4 regions of the Metabacillus hrfriensis genome follow, and region 4 is predicted to be linked to each of the others. Evidence: predicted binding sites of a transcription regulator. Region 4 holds the regulator's gene; each other region holds the start of a gene.

Evidence for each region. The regulator LexA, encoded in region 4, represses DNA repair genes until DNA is damaged. The targets are predictions, from matches to a motif close to CGAACATATGTTCG.
Region 1: uvrB (excinuclease ABC subunit UvrB) is a predicted target of LexA. The motif match lies at 1,327-1,340, and genes of this name have one in related genera.
Region 2: QLQ22_RS05430 (YhjD family protein) is a predicted target of LexA. The motif match lies at 1,457-1,470, and genes of this name have one in related genera.
Region 3: pcrA (DNA helicase PcrA) is a predicted target of LexA. The motif match lies at 1,913-1,926, and genes of this name have one in related genera.

Annotation. Positions count from the first base shown of each region.
Region 1 is NZ_CP126116.1:4,625,781-4,628,997, forward strand. Features, by position in the region: gene uvrB (excinuclease ABC subunit UvrB) at 1-1,254, opposite strand, end outside; gene QLQ22_RS22970 (CsbA family protein) at 1,735-1,974, opposite strand; gene QLQ22_RS22975 (peptide chain release factor 3) at 1,990-3,217, opposite strand, start outside.
Region 2 is NZ_CP126116.1:1,089,750-1,092,966, forward strand. Features, by position in the region: gene QLQ22_RS05425 (type I restriction endonuclease subunit R) at 1-457, shown strand, start outside; gene QLQ22_RS05430 (YhjD family protein) at 1,065-1,427, opposite strand; gene QLQ22_RS05435 (TVP38/TMEM64 family protein) at 1,610-2,227, shown strand; gene lepB (signal peptidase I) at 2,246-2,749, shown strand; gene QLQ22_RS05445 (hypothetical protein) at 2,847-3,143, opposite strand.
Region 3 is NZ_CP126116.1:347,702-350,918, forward strand. Features, by position in the region: gene QLQ22_RS01870 (DUF3231 family protein) at 1-862, opposite strand, end outside; gene pcrB (heptaprenylglyceryl phosphate synthase) at 1,045-1,731, shown strand; gene pcrA (DNA helicase PcrA) at 1,988-3,217, shown strand, end outside.
Region 4 is NZ_CP126116.1:2,424,175-2,427,391, reverse strand. Features, by position in the region: gene QLQ22_RS12100 (DUF896 domain-containing protein) at 1-2, opposite strand, end outside; gene QLQ22_RS12095 (YneB family resolvase-like protein) at 70-720, opposite strand; gene yneA (cell division suppressor protein YneA) at 734-1,048, opposite strand; gene lexA (transcriptional repressor LexA) at 1,207-1,827, shown strand; gene QLQ22_RS12080 (magnesium transporter CorA family protein) at 1,925-3,217, shown strand, end outside.

The DNA.
Region 1 (3,217 bases), 2.2 Mb from region 4:
AAGAAGTCCTGTCGGGCGAATGATTTGCTGAACCATTTCAGGTGTATGGTCAAGCTCATACGGGCCAGGAGTAGCCGATACAAACAGGATGTTATTGATATGCTTTTCAAACTCGTCAAATTGAAGCGGACGGTTATCTTTCGCTGAAGGCAGGCGGAACCCGTGGTCAACGAGAACCTGTTTTCTTGCCTGGTCACCGTTATACATCCCTCTGATCTGAGGCATGGTAACGTGGGACTCATCCACGACAATCATGAAATCTTCAGGAAAGAAATCAAGCAATGTATAAGGAGTGGAACCTGCCGGGCGAAGCGTCAGGTGTCTTGAGTAGTTTTCAATTCCTGAACAAAAGCCCATTTCCCGCATCATTTCAAGATCATAGCGGGTACGCTGTTCAAGGCGCTGCGCTTCTAACAGCTTTCCATTCTCATGAAGCTCTTTCAGCCGTTCATCAAGCTCCTGTTCAATATTTGTAATCGCAACCTTCAGCTTTTCCTCGCGGGTGACGAAGTGGGATGCAGGGAAGATCGAGACATGCTCGCGTTCTCCTTTGATTTCGCCTGTTAAAGCATCCACTTCTCTAATACGGTCAATTTCATCGCCGAAAAACTCAACCCTGATGCACTGCTCATCTCTTGAAGCAGGAAAAATCTCGACTACATCACCGCGCACTCTGAACGTCCCGCGTTTAAAGTCGATATCATTTCTTTCATACTGCACATCAACAAGTCTTCTGAGCAGCTGATTGCGTTCAATCTCCATGCCTGTGCGAAGAGAAACCACCAGATCACGGTATTCTTCAGGTGAACCCAAGCCGTAAATGCACGAGACACTCGCGATGATAATAACATCCCTACGCTCAAATAAAGAGGCTGTTGCGGAGTGTCTGAGCTTATCTATTTCATCATTAATGCTTGCGTCTTTTTCGATGAATGTATCGGTCTGCGGCACATAGGCCTCCGGCTGATAATAATCATAGTAGCTGACGAAGTATTCTACTGCGTTATTTGGAAAAAACTCTTTAAATTCGCTGTATAATTGTCCTGCCAATGTTTTATTATGAGCAATAATCAGCGTCGGTTTGTTTACTTCCTGGATGACGTTTGAAACGGTGAACGTCTTCCCTGTACCTGTAGCACCAAGAAGCGTCTGATGCTTCTTCCCTTCTTTTATGCCCTGGACTAGCTTTTTTATCGCCTCGGGCTGATCGCCCTCTGGCTTATAATTCGAGATTAAATCAAAACGATCGCTCAACAGGAGGACCTCCATTCATATGTAATCAGTATTTATATTTTACCATAAACAGGTGGAAAATCACCAAAAATACGAACTATAGTTCGCATATTTCTTTCGACATTTTGATTCTATCATTATCGCCGGATTTTTCTATTTAAATGCCTGGCTTATCTTTTTCATTACCTTTTTTGGGCGGCTGGTAAACCGAGAGCAACCTCACGCCCAGCAATTTAGTACCCGCTTACTGTTAAAAGTGCTCTTTTCAACAAGCAGGACTTTCCCAACATATTCCGAGACTTTCTAACTTTATTCCAAGACTTTTAAAATTAATTCCGAGACTTTACGGATTAATTACGAGACTTACCAAAATAATCCCGTACAAATGTGAACAACTGCTTATGACCGTGGAGTTGGGCGATGGAGCTAATCATAAATGCTGGAAACTATACAAATTATGGTGTAAAAAAAACCCGCTCCCAAAGGGAACAGGTTCAAATCTCAATTCGTTTTTTCACGTCTTGTGCGTCTTGCCATTTTCGCAGCATACAAAAATCCTGCGGCGACAGATATCGCATCCAGTACTATGATAATCCATGATTCCATATACCCTTTCGAATAAGCTGCAGCTAAAAGAGCAATGGTCAGGACAGTCGCAACGTAGTGATTATATGAGACTCTGGCAAACAAAGTCAAAATAATAAAAGGCAGAGTCAGGGCCAGAACGGCTTTTAGTAACATGGAATCAGCTCCTGCTTACTTCTCTGAAGCAGAAAAGCTTTGGTAGTCGTTTTCCTGCAGAAGATCGATAAGTTCAATCTCTTTATGATTTTCTTTAAAATGCCTGAAGGTAAAATCATTTTCAAAGAGGACAGCATATTGATCATTGCGGTCGCGCACGAGCAGGCTTCTTGAATCAAAGAAACGTTTTTCGAATTTTTCATTGCCGATCCATCTTGGGATGCGGTCGCCCATAGGAACAAATTCGATCTCAACGTTGTACTCGGCTCTCATACGGTATTCAAATACCTCATATTGAAGCTGTCCGACAGCGCCAAGGATGATGTCGTCCGTTGAATCCTGACGGAAATACTGAATGGCCCCTTCTTGAACCAGCTGGTCAATTCCTTTACGGAACTGCTTTGCCTTCATGACGTTTTTCACGCGCACCTTTTTAAACATCTCCGGCGGGAACTGCGGAAGCTCATCATAATGATAGCCTTCTTTTCCGACCGTCAGTGTATCACCGATTTGGTAAACGTTCGGATCATAGATTCCGATGATGTCGCCAGCGAATGCTTCATCAACCGTTTCTCGGTCTTTAGCCATAAACACCTGCGTCTGGTTCAGCTTAAGCGTTTTATTCGTTCTGCTCAGCTGTACGCTCATGCCGCGCTCAAATCGTCCGGAGCACACCCGAAGAAAGGCAATGCGGTCGCGGTGGGCAGGGTTCATGTTGGCTTGAATTTTAAAGATATAGCCAGAGAATTCTTCTGTCTCAGGTGCAATGAAGCCCTGATTTGTTCTTCTCGGCTGCGGAGGAACGGCATACTGTAAAAACACATCAAAAAATGATTTTACACCAAAGTTTGCAAGCGCACTTCCGAAGAAAACAGGGGTTAATTCCCCGCGTTTAACGCGGTCAGCGTCGAATTGATTGCCTGCTTCCTCAAGAAGTTCAAGCTCATCCTTCGTTTCCAAATAAGTTGGATGACTCCCAATTTCGGTTGCATCTACTTCATCTGAAGGAATTATCTCTTCCTGCTCGTTTCCTTTAAATTGAACGACTGTATGCTGCTCGCGGTCAATAATCCCAAGGAATCGCTTGCCCATGCCAATCGGCCAGTTCATTGGATAGGATTCAATTCCAAGTACTTCCTCAATTTCAGAAAGAAGCTCAAGCGGATCTTTTCCTTCGCGGTCCAGCTTATTAATAAATGTAAAAATAGGGATGCCTCTCATGCGGCAGACTTTGAAAAGCTTG
Region 2 (3,217 bases), 1.3 Mb from region 4:
AACTCGCTCTAAGTTTTCGGAATTGTTTAAAGGAATTATAGACCGATATAATGCTGGGGGTTCTGAAAATGAGGAATTCTACGAGGAGTTACTAAAATTTATTGAAAAAATGCATGAAGAAGATGAACGACATATTAGAGAAAATCTTAAAGAGGAAGAATTAGAGTTGTTTGATCTCCTAAAGAAAGATAAACTAACCAAAAAAGAAGAACAACAAGTTAAGTTATCTGCTAAAGAATTATTTGAAACTTTGGTAGAAAAGAAAAATGGGTTACTAATTGTTGATTGGTATAAAGATGAACAACCAAAACTAAGAGTACAGTCAGTTGTTCAAGATGTGCTCGATAAAACATTACCTCAAAGTTATGATAGATTAATATTCAAACAAAAACTTGATGTGGTTTTTAACCATATAGTGGATAGAGCTACGACTGGATATAACTATGTTGCAATGTAGCAGTAATGGTTGATGATTAATAATTATTTACAAATTCTAATAATTATCGCAAAACCCAATTGAGTGCTTTTTAAAAAACTTACTGAATAAGTAAAAATCAAGCAGGATGTATACCAAATTGTTAGTGTTCAAGAAAGGTCGGAAAGGATATATCTCATGAGCAAGCCTGAAGAATATCTGTCCGAAAAAATACGAGTGGTAATGTCCTGCATAACTAGCACTCTAATTACCTTGTTAACTTAATACAGATTATAGACAGCAGAAATATTTTAGAAGAGCAGTGAGAACTGCTCTTTTGATTGTTGACAACTGCTGCTGTTGGATGACAATAAAAAGTTTCATTTCAAATAAAGTTGTTACTTTTACAATAATAATTGTTTATATCTCCAGTTAGTTTTCCATCTAATTTACATACAAATTTATAAACAGCAACTAGAAAATGAATAGGAAGGGTCAAGAATAGCTGAGTACGATAACCTCCACCATCCATAATTAAAATAACCAAAGGCTGCGGAAGAAGGGTGAATGATTCATAAATTAAAATCCCAACAACCCAAAGGGATATATAAAATACCTTTACATACATCGTGAGCTGAACAAGCACTAATTACTTTTTTAGGACTTTAAATAAATAATCCTCCATCAGTTCGCATACTTTATTGCGTATTCGGGGATTAAAATAATTGTGCTGCTCCTCGTAGCCTTTAAAGATGAATGAATACATGGTAAAGGCTTCATCCCTTTGTACCTGGCTGACTTTAATGCTGTTTTTTTTCAGTTCATGGCGTACGACTGTCAGATCCTTTTGTGCAAGCTTGAGTGATTCTTCCACGATGTTAAGATAGGGCTGTTTAAGCTTGAATGGACTTTGTTCAATGATAGATAAGTCCCGGTTGAATATGGAAATGGTCATCGGGAGGTAAATGGACATTTCAATTGCATCTCGAAGGTCTGAGGGAATTCTCGTCATCAAAAAAACCTCGCTTCAACATTATAAAAAGAACGTATGTTCGATTTTATTTTACTTTATCAGCTTATGAAATGCAAGACTGTTTTATGCATGCTCCACACCGCAATATACCCTCTATGTTTAAAGTCTTTACACAAAAGTGTAAAATAATAGCATAGATAAAGATATAAGGAGCTTACCGCATGGAACTTGAGGCGTTTCTGGATTATTTTACAATGGAAAGAATGATGGAGTTTTTCAAAGATTACCGTTCGTTTGGCCCGCTGCTCGGCATAGGCCTGCCTTTGCTTGAAGCATTTCTGCCATTTTTGCCGTTAGTGGTTTTTGTTGTAGCCAATGCTAATTCGTTTGGTCTGTGGTTTGGTTTTATCTATTCATGGATTGGCAGCTGCCTTGGGGCACTCATTTTGTTTTGGATCATACGTAAATACGGACAGGAGAAGTTCTTCAGGGTTTTCAGCCGGAACGCGACTGTGCAGAGAATGATGGGGTGGCTTGAGAGGCACGGGTTTGGTCCTTTGTTTTTACTGCTTTGCTTCCCGTTTACGCCTTCTGCAGCAGTTAATATCGTAGCAGGACTGTCCAAGGTGAGTATTTGGCAATTCAGTTTGGCTGTGCTGTCCGGAAAGTTTGTGATGATCTTTTTGATCAGTTTCATCGGCTACGATTTGCGGGCTATGATTACGCAGCCTGAAAGAACTGTCATTGCCGCTGTTGTGATTTTTTTATTGTGGTTGATCGGCAAGCAGCTCGAAAAGCGCCTGAATGTTAAAATGCTTGAGAAGAAAAGAGATCATTAAATTTACGGAGGAGTTAAGATGAGAAAAAGATACTTGTTTTTTTCAACTGTCATCACTTTCTTGCTCATTATTACCATAAAAAATCTCGTTTTCGTTGATTACAAAGTAGAGGGTGTTTCCATGCAGCCCACTTTAACAGCCGGACATCTGCTGTCCATAAACAAGGTAAATCACCGCCTGTTTGATTTCAAGCGTTTTGATATCGTTGTGTTTAAAGCACCAGGCGGAGAAGATGCTTATATCAAAAGAGTGATCGGTTTGCCCGGGGATGAACTGGCATATAAAAACGATAAGCTGTTCGTGAATGGCAAAGCTATGGAAGAACCCTATTTGAAGTCGCAGAAAAAAGGGACTCCTTTCGGCAGATTAACAGGGAACTTTACATTAAAAGATATCACCGGAAGAAAAACAATTCCTGAAGGCTATCTTTTTGTTTTGGGGGATAATCGTCTCGTAAGCCGTGACAGCCGCCAATTCGGATTGATCAGCCAGGATGATGTGATCGGGAAAGTGAAAGAATGAGCTTATTTTCTGATTGTAAAAAGAACGGCTATGCTGTAAAAGACTGAGAATAAAAACAGAATTTCATGAAAAGAGAAGATGCCTGCAATTATAGGGCCTAAGCTTGCACGGCTAAAAGCAGAAATGAACAGAGGGATACGGCAGGTGCCCTGCCACGGCCTCCGTATTCGCCGGTAAGTGAAATGAATGCGGGTATACAAACAGAAAGCGATGCCGTGTATAAGACAGAAAATCCGGCTGACATGTAAAGGTTCGGGCGTGAAAATGTAAATGAAAGGACCATTCCAATCATTGCATACCTGACAATAGTCAGTTTCCCGTATTTTATAATCAGCTTAACACTGATGAGCGAGAAGAATACCCCGGTTAACCCTGCTGCTTTGCTCCAAAACAAAACCTCATTTGAAACAGTTCCTCATGATTATCGGAATAGCATATAATGCTGCTTGCGACCATAATGGCGGTGAG
Region 3 (3,217 bases), 2.1 Mb from region 4:
TTAAACTGAAAATGGAACCAAAACTGCTTCCTACAAGCCCAAACCCATTAAGAAGATAAATACAGAACATCATTAGCTTTTCAGAAAATGGAGGGATTGTCGAATCAGTTACTGTACTCCCTGAAGAAGCTGAGAACTGAACATTGCTTTCTAGGAGAATTTCTTCGAAAGTTTTTATTTGTTTCTTGGCAAGTTCTTTTCCTTTTACAAAATATTGTCTAACTTCTTTGTTTTTAGCACATTGTGCAAAACCGGTTACAAGCTGCATGCCAATATGATTTGTTTCGATTCCGTGATGGAGATTGCCTATTTCAATGTCGTTTAAAGCCCGATTTTCACCAAAGAAACGAAATCCGTTCAAATAGTTTTTACTTTTTATAAATTCCGTTGATTTCGGCATGGTCACTTTTGGCGGCAGAGTAAGAATGCCATTATTAAGTAAATAATGGGTAGCCAGTTTATAAACCTTTTGCGTAGTAGTCGTTAATCCTTCATAAATGGTCATTACATCTTCACGGTATGCCATATTCATGTTAAGGGTGTACATACCCATGCTGATTTCTTTTAAAATACGAAGAAACATAATATCAAATCCATTGTCGTAAAGCTTTGGAGCTTCTAAGTTTACATCTTCTTTAGTAAATCCATTAGGAATGACTACACCTTCCTGTTCAAAAATGTCTTCGATTTTGATTACATAATGATTGAGTTCCTGCCATAAACCTCCCATAATATTTAAGGCTTGCTGATCATCAGCTTTTTCCATGAAATATTCTAATATTCTAAGAATCAGTGTTTTTTCCTGGTAGGTTAGCCACAGTGTACCGAGCTCAGATGAGCAAATAGGATTTTTTCCATTCAATGTTTTTTCCTCCGTTTTTTTAAATTATTATCTTCAAAATAGTTTTGAATTATGAATTAAGCCACTTTTAAAACGAACTCGTGAACAGATTGTCAAAACCTTCATAGCACCTGTGCGTTTTTTGCAGGACGTTAATTTGATATAATGTTTCAGGTGGAACCCGATTGTTAGGAGGAAAGACCATGTATGAAGTTGCCGAGTGGAAACATGTGTTCAAACTCGATCCAGATAAAGAAATAAGCGATGAAAATCTAGAAATAATATGCGAATCAGGAACAGATGCGATCATTGTCGGCGGAAGCGACAATGTGACGATGGATAATGTGTTAAACTTAATGTCCCGAATCAGAAGATATCTTGTTCCATGTGTGCTTGAGGTTTCAGAAATTGAGTCGATCATACCGGGATTTGACTTGTATTTTATCCCGTCCGTTATGAACAGCATGAATACGAAGTGGGTAATGGGACTGCATCACGAGGCTGTGAAAGAATACGGTGAGATCATGAGCTGGGATGAGCTGATTGTTGAAGGCTATTGTATTTTAAATGGTGACTGCAAAGCGGCAAAACTGACAGAGGCGAATACGGAGTTATCAGCAGATGATGTCATGGCGTATGCACGCATGGCAGAAAAAATGTTCCATATGCCAATCTTTTATCTAGAATACAGCGGAACTTACGGAGACGTAAATGTAGTACAGGCTGCAAGCTCTGTCTTATCCTCTACCAAACTATTTTACGGCGGAGGCATTGAAACGCCAGAACAGGCAGCTGAAATGGCTGAATTTGCAGATGTTGTGGTTGTCGGCAATGTTATCTATGATGATTTTCAATCCGCTTTGAAAACAGTAAAAGCAGTAAAACCTTGAGAAGAAGAAATAAAGTTTAGCGCATTTATGTCTAGCTCCATCGCCCAGCTCCTCGGCCAGAACAAATCCGCAGGAAAAGTCAAACCCGGACTTTTCTGCCGGATTCTTATCTGCCTTTCGGAGCTAAACGGGCGCTTCCGCTTTTCGTAATTGCATTTAACTCAGGATATGAGATAAAATAAGAACATACGTTTGATAAGGTGGTGCCCGGAACGTGCAATTTTTAACAGATCAATTATTGAATGGTTTAAACGATATGCAGAAAGAAGCGGTCAAGGCAACAGATGGACCGCTCTTAATAATGGCCGGAGCAGGAAGCGGCAAGACGAGTGTGCTCACAAGAAGAATTGCTTACTTAATGGTTGAAAAAGGCGTAGCGCCATGGAACATCCTTGCGATTACGTTTACAAATAAAGCGGCGCGTGAAATGAAAGAAAGAATCGGAAAACTGCTTGGACCAGGTGCAGATGATATTTGGATCTCGACCTTTCACTCCATGTGTGTCCGTATCTTAAGAAGAGATATCGACCGGATCGGAATCAGCAGAAACTTCTCGATTCTTGATACGACAGACCAGCTTTCTGTCATAAAATCCATTCTGAAAGAACGCAATATCGATCCGAAGAAGTTTGACCCGCGAAGCATTTTAGGCAGCATCAGCGGAGCGAAAAATGAACTGATCACTCCTGATGAGTTCGAAAAGACAGCAGGCGGCATGTACGAGCAGGTCGCAAGCGATGTTTACAAGGATTATCAAAAGAAGCTGCTGAAAAACCAGTCGCTTGATTTTGATGATTTGATCATGACAACGATTCAGCTTTTTCAGCGTGTTCCTGAAGTGCTTGAGTTTTACCAGCGCAAATTTCAATTTATCCACGTGGATGAGTATCAGGATACGAATAAAGCGCAGTACTTATTGGTTAAAATGCTTGCATCACGTTTCCAAAATCTATGTGTTGTCGGTGATTCCGATCAGTCTATTTATCGCTGGCGCGGTGCGGATATCGCGAACATTCTCTCCTTTGAGAAGGATTACCCGACTGCGAGCGTGATTTTGCTTGAGCAGAATTACCGTTCCACACAGCGTATCCTGGAAGCGGCAAACGGAGTTATTAAAAACAACATGAACCGCAAAGCGAAAAATCTCTGGACGCAAAATGATGAAGGACAGAAAATCAACTATTACCGCGCTGACAGTGAATCAGCCGAAGGGCAGTTCGTAGCGGGAAAAATCAATCAGCTTGTTTCTTCAGAAGGTAGAAAGCTATCTGATTTTGCGATTCTCTACCGCACCAATGCACAGTCCCGTGTTATTGAGGAAATTCTGCTCAAATCAAATATCAATTACACCATTGTCGGCGGGATTAAGTTCTACGACAGAAAAGAAATTAAAGATATCCTTGCATACTTAAGATTGATTGCCAATCCAGATGATGATATCAGCTTGGCGCGTGTTATTAACACACCTAAGCGCGGTGTAGGCGCC
Region 4 (3,217 bases):
ATAATGGTAACTCCTTTTTGTAGATAGATTCACTATGCTATCGTACTAAAAATGACTGTAAAAGACAACTTATTGGTCTCCTGATTGTTTCATATATTCCTGATATCTTCTATGTACTGTTGCCTTTGAAACATCATGGCCAAAGCCTCTCAAAGTAGCAGCAATTTCTGCAAATGTCAGTTTGTTTTGTTTTAAGCGGACAATTTCTGAAACAGGAAGCTCTTTTTTTTCCTTCCCGGGGCTCCCATGAATATTAGACAGGTTATTTTGAGGTTTAAACCCGTTTTGGACCGCACGCTGCATGCCTCTTTTGATTTTCAGATTATGAATCTTTCTCTGATATTCTTCAACAATGCTGACGATTTCAAGCACCATAGAATCAGCTTCTGAGAGCAGAAGCCTGCCGTTATGTGTAACGGAATAAAGTGTTATTCCCTCTTTTAGAAGAAAATGAATGAGTGCAATTCTGGCGTTTCCCCTCCCAAGCCTTGTTTCATCCTGGATCAGGATTGCATCCACCTGCTGATTTTTGATGCAGTCAAACAGTTCAAATATCCCGTCCCTCTCTATATCATAGCCGCTGGCCTGCTCTTCAATCACTTTTACAATATTCATGCTGTGCTGCTCAGAAAGATTTATGAGCTCTTCCTTCTGTCTTAAAAGAGATGTTTCCTGTTCTTCTTTCACTGTGCTGACTCTGCAATAGATGATGGCGTTCAGTGTTCTCACTTCCCTATTTCTTGCTTGCTATTTGATTGACCTCATAAAAGGCTGTCTTCTCAATGGGTATAAAGACTTGTTCACCAGGTTTAATTACTGCAGTCTCCATACCGTTTTTTTCCTGTACCCACTCGACAAAATCTGACTTAGAAAGATTATGATGTTCTTTAAATTTGTCAGCAATACTCCAGATGCTGTCCCCTTCAGTAACTTCTATATTTACGTAGTGATCCATTCTGTCTTTTTCACCAGTATAAGATAAAGCAAAGACAGCAACAATAACGACGATAAAAAATGAGAGTAAATAAGAAAAAGATTCTTTCAACATAATCCCCACCTCGAAATAGAATGTTTGTTCGCACTTTTGATATTTTTAGTATAATGCGAACAAACGTTTCTGTCAACGGATTTTTTCGAACTTATGTTTGTATGCACAGGAAAAACATGCTATAATCAACATAAATTACAGGACGCGAGGTGCATAAGATGACAAAATTATCAAAAAGACAGCAGGATATCTTAAACTTCATCAAATTAGAAGTTCAGAAAAAAGGTTATCCGCCTTCTGTTCGCGAAATTGGCGAAGCTGTCGGCCTTGCTTCTAGTTCAACTGTCCACGGCCACCTGGCCAGGCTAGAGAGCAAGGGACTAATCAGACGCGATCCAACTAAGCCCAGAGCCATTGAAATTTTAGAAGAAGAGACTTCACATATTCCAAGATCAAATGTTATAAATGTTCCGATTATCGGTAAGGTTACAGCGGGTTCCCCTATAACAGCCATCGAAAATGTTGAGGAATATTTTCCGCTTCCTGATACGTTTGCAGCAGCAGATGATCAAGTATTCATGCTCGAGATTATGGGAGACAGTATGATAGAAGCTGGAATTCTGGACGGGGATATGGTAATTGTTAAACAGCAAAAAACAGCAAATAACGGAGATATCGTAGTTGCCATGACAGAAGATGATGAAGCAACAGTAAAACGTTTCTTTAAAGAAAAAGACTTCATTCGCCTTCAGCCTGAAAATTCAACCATGGATCCTATTATTCTGCGAAATGTTTCAATTTTAGGGAAAGTCATTGGGGTTTACCGGAATATTCATTAAAAATCTTTGCTGCTCAGCAAAGATTTTTATTTTGGCGTTTTATGCTCTTTAACAAGGGGAATATATAATAATTGATAAAATTTAGAAGAGGTAACCTATGAATTCCAATATTATTCATGATGAAATAACCATACTGCGAACGAATTGCCAATTCATTTTTCCCTTTTCATGGGCTCAGGACTGCACTAAGGAGTTAATTGAGGAGCTGTTAGCCAACGGGTTTGAATTTTTTTCAATTGAGAATGTTAAACAGCAAAATAAATATTACGGGGAGAGCATTGATATCCCGCATAAACGTTTGAATCATTATTTTATGCCGTACATAGAACAAATCTTATTCCCTGACAAATATAAAGAAAAAGCGATAAACCGTTACTCAAAGCCTTTAAATTTGAAATGCAGACTTGATACTGCACACAATTCATTTTCTTTGAAGGTTCATTCAATTGATATCTACCTTTGTCCTTTCTCTATCGGAATGGTAACGATTCGAACAGACCCTTACAATAACAATGAAGATTTCTCTTTAAGTGATGCACTGGATTTTATGGATCATTTTCGCGTTCTCGAGCCCTCAATTACAGAAGAAAAAGGTACTGTTCTCTATTGTGGTGAAAAACGTTTTGACAAGACTCAGGATTTTATCTTCCAGGACCTTTGTCCATTCATCGTCCCCTTCATAGAAAAAAGCGAGAATGATCAATCAACTTATCTGGGCAGCCTTCCTTATTTTATTGATGAAAGAATGTTCGTATCCAGTTTTTTAATGGCTGCTCCTGATGATCAAATAACAAATAACGATTTATTCAGAATCGGACATATGAATGGATATAAAGAAAAAAAACAGCCATACATCTCTGCAACCAATCAAAAGTACATCGAAAAATACGTAAATGATCATGTTTATGACAGGTGGTCCCCGGATAGTTTTCATATTATCAGCGACCATACATTTACATGCATCAGCAGAGACAGCAAAAATGAAAAACTCATTGCTGAAGAAATGTATGGCCAGCTATATTACAATATGATTCTGCACTTATTTTATAAAATTGTCCTTTTAAAGCTTTCATACAGTTATTCACAGCTCTATATTGACCAAAAACAAGATAAAATGGACAAACTGATCAGATCGATTGCCAATTTTACCGCCAAATATATTTTTTCTGAAATCAGCAGCCGGACTGAGGGACAAGAGCTTTCTGTTTTGATGAAAGATCGCTTTAAAATTGAAACTCTTTACAAAGAGGTAATAAACACGATGGACAGTCTTTATCAAAATCAGGAAAAATTTGCAAGTAAACGTCATAATTCTCTATTGCTGATCTTAACGACTTATACTGTTATTTCCGGGATTTACGGAATGAATCTGGTGATTGAAGACTGGCGG